4 regions of the Stenotrophomonas sp. YJH_SMC_135 genome follow, and region 2 is predicted to be linked to each of the others. Evidence: predicted binding sites of a transcription regulator. Region 2 holds the regulator's gene; each other region holds the start of a gene.
The links. The regulator FliA, encoded in region 2, starts transcription of late flagellar genes. The targets are predictions, from matches to a motif close to TAAAGTTTNNCNNNCNNNGGCCGATAA.
Positions count from the first base shown of each region.

Region 1: AC5P98_RS21640 (flagellin) is a predicted target of FliA. The motif match lies at 1,282-1,308, and genes of this name have one in related genera.
Region 3: AC5P98_RS11555 (methyl-accepting chemotaxis protein) is a predicted target of FliA. The motif match lies at 1,048-1,074, and genes of this name have one in related genera.
Region 4: AC5P98_RS08260 (methyl-accepting chemotaxis protein) is a predicted target of FliA. The motif match lies at 1,479-1,505, and genes of this name have one in related genera.

Region 1 is NZ_JCAFVN010000013.1:293-3,317, forward strand. It holds gene AC5P98_RS21640 (flagellin) at 1-1,187, opposite strand, end outside; gene flgL (flagellar hook-associated protein FlgL) at 1,587-2,789, opposite strand; gene flgK (flagellar hook-associated protein FlgK) at 2,786-3,025, opposite strand, start outside.
Region 2 is NZ_JCAFVN010000012.1:10,268-13,292, forward strand. It holds gene AC5P98_RS21470 (chemotaxis protein CheA) at 1-219, opposite strand, end outside; gene AC5P98_RS21475 (protein phosphatase CheZ) at 222-827, opposite strand; gene cheY (chemotaxis response regulator CheY) at 827-1,219, opposite strand; gene AC5P98_RS21485 (RNA polymerase sigma factor FliA) at 1,277-2,023, opposite strand; gene AC5P98_RS21490 (MinD/ParA family ATP-binding protein) at 2,020-2,907, opposite strand; gene flhF (flagellar biosynthesis GTPase FlhF) at 2,894-3,025, opposite strand, start outside.
Region 3 is NZ_JCAFVN010000003.1:132,936-135,960, reverse strand. It holds gene AC5P98_RS11560 (DUF5694 domain-containing protein) at 1-724, opposite strand, end outside; gene AC5P98_RS11555 (methyl-accepting chemotaxis protein) at 1,305-3,025, shown strand, end outside.
Region 4 is NZ_JCAFVN010000002.1:358,581-361,605, forward strand. It holds gene AC5P98_RS08250 (S41 family peptidase) at 1-419, shown strand, start outside; gene AC5P98_RS08255 (NAD-dependent epimerase/dehydratase family protein) at 518-1,411, shown strand; gene AC5P98_RS08260 (methyl-accepting chemotaxis protein) at 1,623-3,025, shown strand, end outside.

The sequences.
Region 1 (3,025 bases), on a different contig from region 2:
GGTACCTGGTTGGCCTGGGCCAGCATGGCCGTACCGGCCTGCTGCAGGATCTGGGTGCGGGTCAGTTCGGCGGTTTCCTTGGCGAAGTCGGTATCGCGGATGCGGCTGCGCGACGCGGACAGGTTCTCCGAGGAGGTCTGCAGGTTGGCCACCACCGAGGTGAAGCGGTTCTGGATCGCGCCGAGGTCGGCGCGGACGCTGTTGACCGATTCCAGGGCCTTGTCGACGATCGACATCGCCTTCTGTGCGCCTTCGGCGGTGGTGACGTTCAGGTCCTTGACGAAGCTGGCCGCTGCACCGGTCAGGGTGCCGCCGTTGGTGCTGGTCTCGGTCAGGCCCAGGCCGGCGAGGGTCGCGGCGGTGGCGCCGGCCGGCGGAGTCGCCGCGCTGACACCCAGCGCGAAGGTCTGGCCATCCTTGACCGAGGCCAGACTGACGACGCCGGCATTGACCGAGGCAACCACGCCGGTTTCACCCAGCTTGTTGTTGATCGCCGCTGCGGTGGCCGAGGTGATCGATTCGCCGGCCTTCACCGTGAAGTCGCTGATGGTCACCGTGGTGGCGGTGCCGCCCGGCGGGGTGACCGAGACCTGCAGGCCGGAGTAGGTGGTGTCGGCCGTCGCCTTGTCCACCGCCAGTGCGGTGCCGGTATAACCGTTGGCGAAGGTGGCCGCGCCCAGCGAATCGGCCTTGGCGTTGACCACGCTGTTGATGGCGATGGCCTGGCCGGCGTTGGCGCCCACCTGGAACAGCTGGCTGGTGAAGCTGCCGTCCAGCAGCTTGGTGCCGTTGAAGTCGGCCTGCTTGGCGACGCGGTCGATCTCGCTGACCAGCTGGGTCACTTCAGCCTGCAGGGCCTTGCGGTCGCTGGCCGAATTGGTGGCGTTGGAAGCCTGCACGCCCAGTTCGCGGATGCGCTGCAGGTTGTTGCCGACTTCGTTCAGCGAACCTTCGGCGACCTGGGCCAGCGAGATGCCGTCGTTGGCGTTGCGGATGGCCACGTCCAGACCACGGATCTGGGTGGTGAAGCGCTCGCTGATGGCCAGGCCGGCCGCGTCGTCCTTCGCGCTGTTGATGCGCAGGCCGGACGAGAGGCGCTGGATGGTGGTGGCGAGCGAGCTGCCGCTGGTGCTCAGGTTGCGCTGGGCGTTGAGCGACATCGTATTGGTGTTGATTACCTGTGCCATGGGGTCGTCTCCTCTTATATGGAACCCGTTGGTGAATGAAACGAAGCGCCGCCTGTTTTTTTGTGTGGCTGTGTGCTTCGCCGTTGCCAAATGAATAACGGCGCTTTGTCAACAACCTTTAGCCGTGAATTCCGTTGAAGCCAGAATTCGTTGCCTGAAGCTGTTTTCCCGGGGTTTTCAGCCCTGTTGCCAGGGTGGAAGCGGCCCCGGGAGGGGCGGTCGGGCAGGGCCTGACCGGCGCTGATGAAGGTATCGGCGGGGTCGGGCCGGGCTTGATGGAGAATCACGGAAAATCGGCCGGCGACGGCCAGGTGGCCGCGCAGCGGCGGGCAGGCGCGCAAACGAAAAAGGCCGCGATGCAGGGCATCGCGGCCTTTCGGGACTGACGCGGGCGGGGCGTCAGCGCAGCTTGTTGAACAGCGACATCGACTGCATCTGCGAGAAGATCGTCTGCGCCGCCTGCAGCGCGGTGCTCTGCAGCTGGTACTGGCTCAGCGCATCGGCGTAATCCAGGTCGCGCATCTGCGACAGCGTGGTCTTCAGGGTCACGCCATTGGCCTCGCGCATGTCGGCGGCATTGTCCAGCGCCTTCAACTGCGCACCGCCTGCGGCACGCGAATCGATCATCCGCTCGGAAGCGCGCGCCACGTCGCGCAGTGCGCTCTGCAGCTGGTTCTGCTGCGCGGTCATCTGCGCGGTGGTACCGGTGTCGGCACCCAGCGCCGCCACCAGGTTGTCCATGGTGGAGAAGATGTCGCGGCTGCTCGCGGCCTGTACGCTGAAGCTGTCGCCCGCTGCCGGTGCGCCGGTGATGCGCAGGCGCACACCGTTCACTTCCAGATCGTCGCCGGCCTTGTAGGTGCCGGTTCCGGTCACGTTGCCCGCACCGTCCACCACCTCGTATTGGTTGCCAGTGGTGAAGCGCACGCTGAAGCCCTGGCCGTTCCAGCTGTCGCTGCCGTCGCGGGTGATGTTGGTGAGCACGCCGTTGCCGGTGTTGCCGGCCGCAGCGCTGCCGTCGACGAAGCCATCGCCGGTGGGAATGCGCATGAAGATCTCGCTGCCGGGCAGCGCGTCCTTCACGTAGGTATCCGGACCGACTTCAACCTGGCGCTGGGTCTGGTCGCCACGGTAGACCACTTTGCCGTTGATCTTGGCAAACGGCGGGTCGCCGTCGTTGGTGCCACCGAACACGTAGCGGCCGGTGCCATCATCGGCGTTGGCCAGCGACAGCAGGCCGTCGCGTATCTGGTTGACCTCGGTGATCAGCGTCTTCTTGTCCGCCGCGCTCAGCGCCGGGTTGCTGGCCTGGATGGTCAGATCGTTGACGCGTGCCATCAGGTCGTTGACCTGTGCCAGGGTGTTTTCCTGCACGCCCAGGCGGTTCTGCACGTTGCCGGCATTGAGCTTCATGCGGTCCAGTGCAGCCAGGCTGCGGTCAAGGCCGACCGCAGTGCCGGCGGCAACCGGATCGTCCTTGGCGCTGACGATCTTGCTGCCGGTGGCAATCTGCTGCTCCAGGTGGCTGAGCTTGGCCTGCTTGGCCATCATCAGCGACACCGACTGGTTGAACATCATGCTGGTGGAGATGCGGCTGCTCATCGGCGGACGGCTCCCAGGATGGTCTGGAACATGCTGTCGGCGGTCGAGATCAGCTGCGAGGCGGCCTGGTAAGCCTGCTGCAGGCGCAGCATGTCCGCCGCTTCCTCGTCCAGGTTCACGCCGGAGACTTCGTCGCGGGCTTCCTGCGCCTTGTCATTGATCACCAGCTGCGCGTCGAGCGAGTACTCGGCCGAGCGGGCGGCGGCGCCGACCTGGGTGGTCAGGCCACCCAGCGC
Region 2 (3,025 bases):
CAGCGCTTCTTCAGCGGCGTGGCACAGCTCGACCATGGCGGTGACACCGAGGAAACCCGCGCCGCCCTTGAGCGTGTGGTAGCCCCGGAACACCGCGTTGAGCTGTTCGGTGTCCTGCGGTGCCTGCTCCAGCGACACCAGCTGTTCGCCGAGGCGATCCAGGATTTCCTGTGCCTCGATGATGAAATCGGCAGTGATGTCGTCGGATACCGCGCTCATGCTTACAGCCCCAGATCCGACAACAGGTCGTCGGCGTCGTTCTGCGAGACCGCGTGGCGGTCCAGTCCCTTCAGTGCCGGCCCGGCCAGTTCCGGGTCGGTGCGATGCTGTTCCGGCGGCAGGCCGAGCGCGCCGAAGCCTTCATGCACGCGGCGGACGATGCCGACCACGCGACGGATGATCTGCCCGGTCAGGTCCTGGTAGCTCTGGGTCAGTGCGATCTCGGTCAGGTTGTGGCGGATGCGCTCCAGCTGCGCGTCCTGGCCTGGCTGCAGGCCTTCGGCGCGCAGCTGCTCGGTCAGACTGCGGCATTCCTCGGCCAGGTCCAGGGTGCGGTGGGTGGCCTGTTCGGTCATCGCCACCACGTGGTCCAGGCGTGCGCACGCATCGTCCAGTTCGCCGGCCTCGCTGGGCACGGTCGGCAGTTCGCCCAGGGCCTGCCCCAGCTCGCGGGCCAGCCGCGAGAGGCCACTCATCATCGGCTGCGTGCGCAGCGCGACCAGTCCGTCGATGCGTTGCCGCCAGGCGGCTTCGTCACCGGACTCCAGGGCATCCAGGGCTTCCTGCAGGCGCAGGGCGAGGGCGTTCTTGTCGACCGTGGTATCCATCAGGCGCTGGCCGCCAGGCGTTCGAAGATCTTGCCCAGCTTCTCTTCCAGCGTCTGCGCGGTGAACGGCTTGATGATGTAGCCGTTCACGCCGTTCTGGGCCGCTTCGATGATCTGCTCGCGCTTGGCTTCGGCGGTGACCATCAGCACGGGCAGGGTCTTCAGCTTGGCGTCGGCACGGATCGCCTTGAGCAGTTCGATGCCGGTCATCACCGGCATGTTCCAGTCGGTGACGACGAAATCGAAGGGCTGGCTCTGCAGCAGCGACAGCGCGGCATGCCCGTCCTCGGCTTCGGCGGTGTTGGTGAAGCCCAGATCGCCCAGCAGGTTCTTGACGATTCGACGCATGGTCGAGAAGTCGTCGACGATGAGGATGCGCATGTTCTTGTTCAAAGCAGAGTTCCTTTGTTGTTCATTCCGGGCGGCCGGGGGCAGTCGCCTCGGGGATGTTCATTCTTCCAGGCCGGCGTCGACGGCCTCGAAAATCTTCAGGCGGCCGCGCAGGCGCAGCACGGCCTGGCCATGGATCTGGCAGACCCGCGACTCGCTCACGCCGAGCACCGCGCCGATCTCCTTCAGGTTCAGCTCCTGCTCGTAGTACAGCGAGAGCACCAGCTGTTCGCGCTCGGGCAGGTGGCCGATGGCCTTGCCCAGCTCGCGACCGAACTCGCCGCGCTCCAGCACCTGCTGCGGGGTCGGGCCGCCCTGGGCGACGGTATCCAGTTCGCCCTGGTCTTCGATGCGCGACTCCAGGCTCAGCACCTGGCCACGTGCGGCGTCTTCCATCAGCCTCAGGTACTCGGGCAGCGGCATCTCCATCGCGGCGGCCACTTCGGTGGCGCTGGCGGCACGGCCCGTGCTCTGTTCCAGGCGGCGGATGGTGGCGGCGGCGTCGCGTGCACGGCGGTGCACCGAGCGCGGCACCCAATCGCCACGGCGGATCTCGTCGATCATCGAGCCGCGGATGCGGATCGAGGCATAGGTCTCGAACGAGGCGCCCTGGTCGGCGTCGTAGCTGCGCGAGGCTTCGATCAGGCCCATCATGCCGGCCTGGATCAGATCATCGACTTCGACGCTGGCCGGCAGGCGCGCGGCCAGGTGGTGGGCGATGCGTCGCACCAGGTCCGAATGCTGGGCGATGACCTCGTTGGCCGCCGAGCGCTGGACTTCCCTGTACTGGTGGGCTGCGCCTTTCATGCGGCCACCCCACGCTGCTTGAGGATGCGTTCGAGGAAGAACTCGACGCCACCGCGCGGTTCGGTCGGTGCCTGCCAGCGCGCGGTGCGGCGTGCGATCTCGGTGATCGCCAGCGCCGACGGGCTGGACGGATAGGCCTTCACCACCGGCTGCTGGCGCTGCACCGACAGGCGCAGCCAGTCATCCTGCGGCACGCAGCCCAGGTAGTTCAGCGAGACATCGGCGAGGAACTTCTCGCAGACGCGGGTCAGCTTCTCGTACAGCACGCGGCCCTCGTTCGGGTCGCGCACCATGTTGGCCACCACCTGGACGCGGTCCACGCCGCGCTCGCGCGACAGCACCTTGATCAGTGCGTAGGCGTCGGTGATCGAGGCCGGTTCGTCACAGACCACCACCACGGTGTCCTGCGCGGCCTGGCAGAAGGTCAGCACGCCGTCGGTGATGCCGGCGGCGGTATCGACCACCATGATGTCCAGCTCGCGTTCCAGTTCGGAGAACACGTTGACCAGGCCGACATGCTCGGCCGGGGCAAGCTCGGCCATGTGCCGGCGGCCGGAAGCGGCCGGGACCACCAGCACGCCGTTCGGGCCTTCGACGATGACGTCGTCCAGCGAGCAGCGGCCGGCCACCAGGTCGGCCAGCGTAAAGGTGGGGTTCAAGCCCAGGATCACGTCGATGTTGGCCAGGCCGAGGTCGGCGTCCAGCAGCAGCGTGCGCTTGCCCATGCCGGCCAGCGCCACCGCCAGGTTGGCGGACACATTCGTCTTGCCCACGCCGCCCTTGCCGCCGGTCACGGCGATGGTGCGCACAGGGCCGAGCGGCTCGCTGCGGGTGGCCGACAGCGGGAAGGTCTTGGTCAGCTTGGCGTACTCACGCGACGGCATGGTTCAACTCCGGGTTGCAGGGCATATCGGCCGCTCGGCGCAAATCTTCAAGGCGAAGTACAAGATTGGCTGCACTGGCCCGGTGCAGGTCCTCCGGGACGTCCTGGCCATCGGTCAC
Region 3 (3,025 bases), on a different contig from region 2:
TCCAGGCACCGGTGATGGCCGCGCTGGCCGCCGCTTCATCCTCGGCGGGCGTGGGCGAATCGGCCGTGTGGTCGTCCACGGCCCACAGGCGTTCCTGCCCGAGGCGGGCGGCGACCTCGGCGGCGATCAGGTGGGTTTCATTGCGGCGAACCAGGCCTTTTTTGAGGATCTCGACCAGGGCAGGTGTCAGTCCATCACCGCCTTTGCGCTCGGACGCAGGCAGGCGCAGCCACTGCACCTGCGCCGAGCCGCGTTCACCCGCTGCCAGGAACAATGCTGCGAGCCGACGACGCTGGGCGGGCGTCGGCTCGTCCGGCCAGGTCGCAAGCAGGTGCTCGGCCTGGGTGTTCGCCGTAGGCACGTCCAGTCCGGTCGCAGCCTGCGCAGCGGTGGTGTCGAAGCAGTAGGTGGCCACGCTCTCCGCATAGCGTGCCGGGTAGCGACGCATGAAATCGCACTGCAGGCCTGACAGGTCTTCGGTGGCGATCAGCTCGGGCTTCCAGGCGACCAGTCGCTGCAGCAACGGTTCAAGCAAGGCGGGCTGGAAGGACTTGGGCAGGCCGGACAAGTGGGGGGTGCCCAGTACCAGCACTTCGTTCGGGCGCCCGGCAGGCGGGCCCTTCAGCTGGTCGGGATGGAAGCTGGGGCGGTAGGTGGCGTCGGCAGCGAAGGCGCCGCTGCTGCACAGGCCCAGGATGAGGAAACTGGCCAGGCGTGGGAACATGCGATCTCCGTGTCAGTGAGCGTCCTGCGGTTCGCTGCATGCTGGCCAGTTTCATCTGCCACCGGATCTCCCGTTGGTCATGCAAACCTTTTCCGCTTGAACTGCATCCGCGTGCCGGGCAAGGCTGTGCCCAGTGACGGCGACAACGCGCGACATATGCCCTGACGACACCCGGTGCCGAGCAGAACCTGCCCAGCCGGCACCTGGCGAAACCGCTCGGCGGCGCCCCTGTCGCGCGTGAGCAGAATGTGAAGTGCATCGCGATTGTCTACCGCATCCCTGCAGCAGCATCTGAAGATGCGACGGACGTCGCGGAATCCGGCTAAAGCCACCGATCGCATCGCCGATATTCCCTCTGGATCCCGCTCAAGTCGCCCGCTGCAGGACCCCAGGCTGCCCCCGACGGGCGGCCCGCGCTGTGTGTTCCGCCGCTCCCTATGCCGATCGCACCCGCACCAGACGTTCTTGCCAGCCGCTCGAGGGGTGCCTGCCGGTACCTGTAGTCCCAAGCAACTGAAGTTGCCGCCGGGCATCCCGCCCGTCGGGTCGCAACCGCTTACCGGACACCGAGGATCAGACAATGCTCATTCCAGGCTTTACGGCGGGCGCGCAGGCGCCGGCCGAGCTGCATACCCGTTGGTCGCCGTGGCGCGCCCTGCTGGGCGCGCTGGCACCGCAGCACCGCAGCGGCGTCGAGGCGGCGGCCGATGGCCGTGCCGAGCTGGAGGCGCAGGTCGCGGCGCTGCACCGGGTCCAGGCGGTCATCGAGTTCGCCCTCGATGGCACCATCCTGCAGGCCAACGACAACTTCCTGCAGGCGATGGGTTACCGGCTGGAGGAGATCCAGGGCAAGCATCATTCCCTGTTCGTCGACCCCGAGCAGGCGCGCAGCGCCGGATACCGTGACTTCTGGGCGCGGCTGGGTCGTGGCGAATATGACGCGGGCCAGTACCGGCGTTTTGGCAAGAACCAGCGCGAGATCTGGATCCAGGCCTCGTACAACCCGGTGCTGGACCGGCAGGGGCGTCCGTACAAGGTGGTCAAGTTCGCCACTGACATCACTGCGCAGAAGCTGCAGGCGGCCGACTCGGCCGGCCAGCTGGCGGCGATCGACAAGTCGCAGGCGGTGATCGAGTTCAGCATGGATGGCCGCATCCTGTCGGCCAACGACAACTTCCTGGCTGCCACCGGTTACAGCCAGGATGATGTGCGTGGCCAGCACCACTCGCTGTTTGTCGAACCTGAGTATCGCAGCAGTGCCGAGTATCGGCAGTTCTGGGAAAAGCTCGGCCGTGGCGAATATGATGCCGGCCAGTACCGGCGCCTCGGCAAGGGCGGACGCGAGGTCTGGATCCAGGCGTCCTACAACCCGATCCTGGACCTCAACGGGAAGCCGTTCAAGGTGGTCAAGTACGCCACCGACATCACCGCGCAGGTGCATGAGAACCAGGCCATGCAGCGTGCCGTGGCGCAGACCCGTGAAGTGGTGGCGGCCGCCAAGGAGGGCGACCTGACCCGGCGCGTGGCCACCGCCGACAAGAACGGGCCGATCGCCGAGCTGTGCGAAGGGGTGAATTCGCTGGTCGAGGCGATGGCCGCGATCATCGGCCAGATCAAGTTCGCCGCTGACACCATCGCCGTCGGCGCCACCGAGATCGCGCAGGGCAACAGCGATCTGTCGCAGCGCACCGAGCAGCAGGCAGCGTCGCTGGAAGAGACCGCGGTGTCGATGAAGGGCCTGGCCGAGACCGTGCAGCGCACCGCGACCAACGCACGGCAGGCCAGTCAGCTGGCCGGTGGTGCCGCCGATGTCGCCGCGCGCGGCGGTAACGTAGTGCACGAAGTGGTGGAAACCATGGCGGTGATCAACGCGTCCTCGCGCCGCATCGTCGACATCATCGGCGTGATCGACGGCATCGCCTTCCAGACCAACATCCTTGCCCTGAACGCCGCGGTGGAAGCCGCGCGTGCGGGCGAACACGGGCGTGGCTTCGCCGTGGTCGCCACCGAGATCCGGGAACTGTCGCAGCGCTCGGCCAGTGCCGCCAAGGAGATCAAGCAGCTGATCGATGCGTCGGTGGCCAATGTCGGTGCCGGTACCGCGCAGGTTGAGAGCGCCGGCCGCACCATGGACGAGATCGTGGTCAACGTGCGCCGGGTCAGCGACCTGATGTCCGAGATCAGCACGGCCGCGCAGCAGCAGAGCGACGACATCCAGCAGATGAACCATGCCGTCGATCTGATCGACCAGGGCACCCAGCAGAACGCCGCGCTGGTCGAGGAAGCTTCGGCCGCGGCGCG
Region 4 (3,025 bases), on a different contig from region 2:
CCGACCTGCTGGTGCGCACGCTGCTGGACGCGAAGATCGGCGCGGTGCAGCAGCTGGACCAGCGTGGCCGGCGCACGCCGGTACCGCTGCCGCCTGCCAGCCTGCCTGTGTACCTGAAGCCGCTGGTGGTGCTGATCGACCGGCGTACCGGTTCGGCGGCCGAGTTCGTCGCCTATTCGCTGCAGACCCTGGGCCGCGCGCGCATTGTCGGCACGCGCAGTGGCGGTGCCGCGCATATGTTTGGTGATCCTGTGTTGCTGCCCGATGGCTATCAGATCAGCATTCCCGACCGGCAACCGATCAATCTGCGCACCGGCGGCAATTGGGAAGGCACCGGCGTGAGGCCTGATGTGGCCGGCGGCGACGATCCGCTGTTCATCGCGCGGCAACTGCTGGCGCCTGCGAGGTCGTCAAGATGAACGCACGATTGCAGGGCTGTCCTATCGCAGATGCGCGAATGCATGCCTAGAATCGAAGCATCCCGGTAGTTCCCGGGCGCTTCGAGTGAATGGACTCAATGAAGATTCTGTTGACCGGCAGTTCCGGGCGCATCGGGCGCGCGATCTTCGGTGCGTTGGCGGCCGCCCACGAAGTGGTGGGGCTGGACCGCAGCCCGTTCGCCACCACGCGCATCATTGCCGATGTCACCGATCGCCAGGCGGTCACGCGTGCGGTGCAGGGCGTGGACGCGGTCATCCATACCGCGGCCCTGCATGCTCCGCATGTCGGCCTAGTGCCGGACGCGGTATTCCAGCAGATCAACGTGGAGGCAACCGCGCACCTGCTGCAGGCCGCACGCGAAGCCGGCGCACGGCGTTTCGTGCTGACCAGCACCACCGCGCTGTACGGCCATGCCGTGGTAGCCGGTGGCTGCCGTTGGATCGACGAAGACACCGAGCCACTGCCGCGCACGATCTACCATCGCACCAAGCTGCAGGCCGAGACCCTGGCTGAAGCTGCCGCCACGCCGGGCTTCAGCGTTCGCGTGCTGCGCATGGGCCGGTGCTTCCCGGAACCGCCCGAGCGCATGGCGATGTTCCGCCTGCATCGCGGCATCGACGCCCGCGATGTGGCCAGCGCACACGCTGCACTGCTGCTCGACGAAGGCGCCCGATTCGCCCGCTATCTCGCCTGCGCACCGACGCCGTTCCGGCGCGAGGACTGCCTGGAACTGGCCACCCACCCGCGCAGCGTGCTGGCCCGTCGCGCGCCGCAGCTGCTGGCCGAGTTCGAACGCCGTGGCTGGCCGCTGCCATTGAGCATCGACCGTGTCTACGACAGTGCCCGCCTGCGCAGTGAGCTGGGCTGGCAACCGTGCTTCGGGCCGGACGACGTGCTGCAGCAGTATGCCGTCGGCAGCATCGAGGTACTGCCGCGCGCGCAGTGGATCAAGGACCGCGTGGCCGAGTGAGGCCATCGCGACGGACGGGTGGCTGACCCGACCCTGAGCAGATTCAGGAATGTGCAGGCCGGTCGCCTCAACCTCGTTGGCGGGCGGCCGCTAACCCGGTGCGCTTCCAGCGCCGGGCCCGCCCGGCGGCCGGTGGCCTGCGCGACGGATCGCGCGCCTGCGCGGTGCCTTCGTGGTGCCGGTCGTCCTGAACTGCCTTGCGGACCCTCCCATGCCTTCTTCCCGTTCCGCCGCTGCCCGCCGCCCGGGCAGCATCGCCCACAAGCTGATGCTGGGCACCGCCGCGATCGCGCTGCTGTGCTTCGGCCTGACCGCGTTCCTGATCTACCGACAGGCCAGCGCCAGCCTTATCAGCGCCTCGCGCCAGACCATGACCAGCGAGGCGACCGCTGAGGCGCGCCAGGTGGCGGCCGATCTGGGCACCGCCTTTGCCAGCAACGATGCCATGGTTGAAGGCGTGCTGGCCCAGCGCGCCCGTGGTGACGTGCCCGACCGCGCCAGCCTGGCGGCGGTGCTGGGCGAGCAGCTGCGCGCCCATCCCGAATGGCTGGGCAAGAGCACCATGTGGGAGCCCGATGCCTTCGACGGCAAGGATGCCGAGTTCGTCAACACCGAGGCGCACGATGCCACCGGCCGCTACATGAGCTACTGGGCCTGGCAGGAGGGCAAGCCGCAGCAGTCGGTGATGACCGATTACACCGAGACCGCCAGCGGTTCCGGTGACTGGTACATGGTGCCCAGCCGCGACAAGCTGCCGAAAGTGAGCGAACCGTATGCCTATGACATCGCCGGGCAGCAGGTGCTGATGAGTACGCTGAGCACGCCGATCATCGAGAACGACAGGTTCCTCGGTGTCTTCACCGTCGACTTCTCGCTGGCAGCGTTGCAGAAGCACCTGGCCACGCTGAAGCCGATGGGGGCCGGCCGCGTCGAACTGCTGTCGCCGAAGGGCGTGGTGCTGGCCTCGGCCAATGCCGCCGAAATCGGCAAGCCTCGCAACGACGCACTGACCCGCAGCATGCTGGCCGAGATCGCCGCCGACCGCCCCTTCGAGGCCTTCAGCCCCGATGCGGCCGGCAACGTGCGCGTGTATGTGCCGCTGCGCGTGGGCGATGCCCCGCAGCGCTTCGCGCTGGGCGTGGTGATGCCGCATGCGGTGATCGTGGCCGAAGCGCGCCAGCTGCTGTGGCTGACCCTGCTGGTCGGCGTGATCGCCGCGCTGACCCTCAGCGCCGGTGTCTACATACTGCTGCGCCGCCTGGCGATCCGCCCGCTGGCCGAAGCGGTGCGCGTGGCCGGTGACGTCGCCGCCGGCAAGCTGGACAGCACCCTGCCGGCGCGCAGCAACGACGAAGTGGGGCGCCTGCTGGACGCGATGCAGGGCATGCGCGGCCAGCTGCAGGCGGTGATGGCTGCGCAGGCCGAAATGGCGCGCCGCCACGATGCCGGTGAACTCAGCTACCGCATGGATGCCGCGGCGTTCCCGGGCGAGTACGGCCGCATGGTGGCCGACAGCAACCAGCTGGTGGCCTCCAGCAACGCGGTCACCCAGCGCCTGGTTGAAGTGATGCAGCGCTATGCCGTCGGCGACCTCAGCGTGGACATGGAAGCACT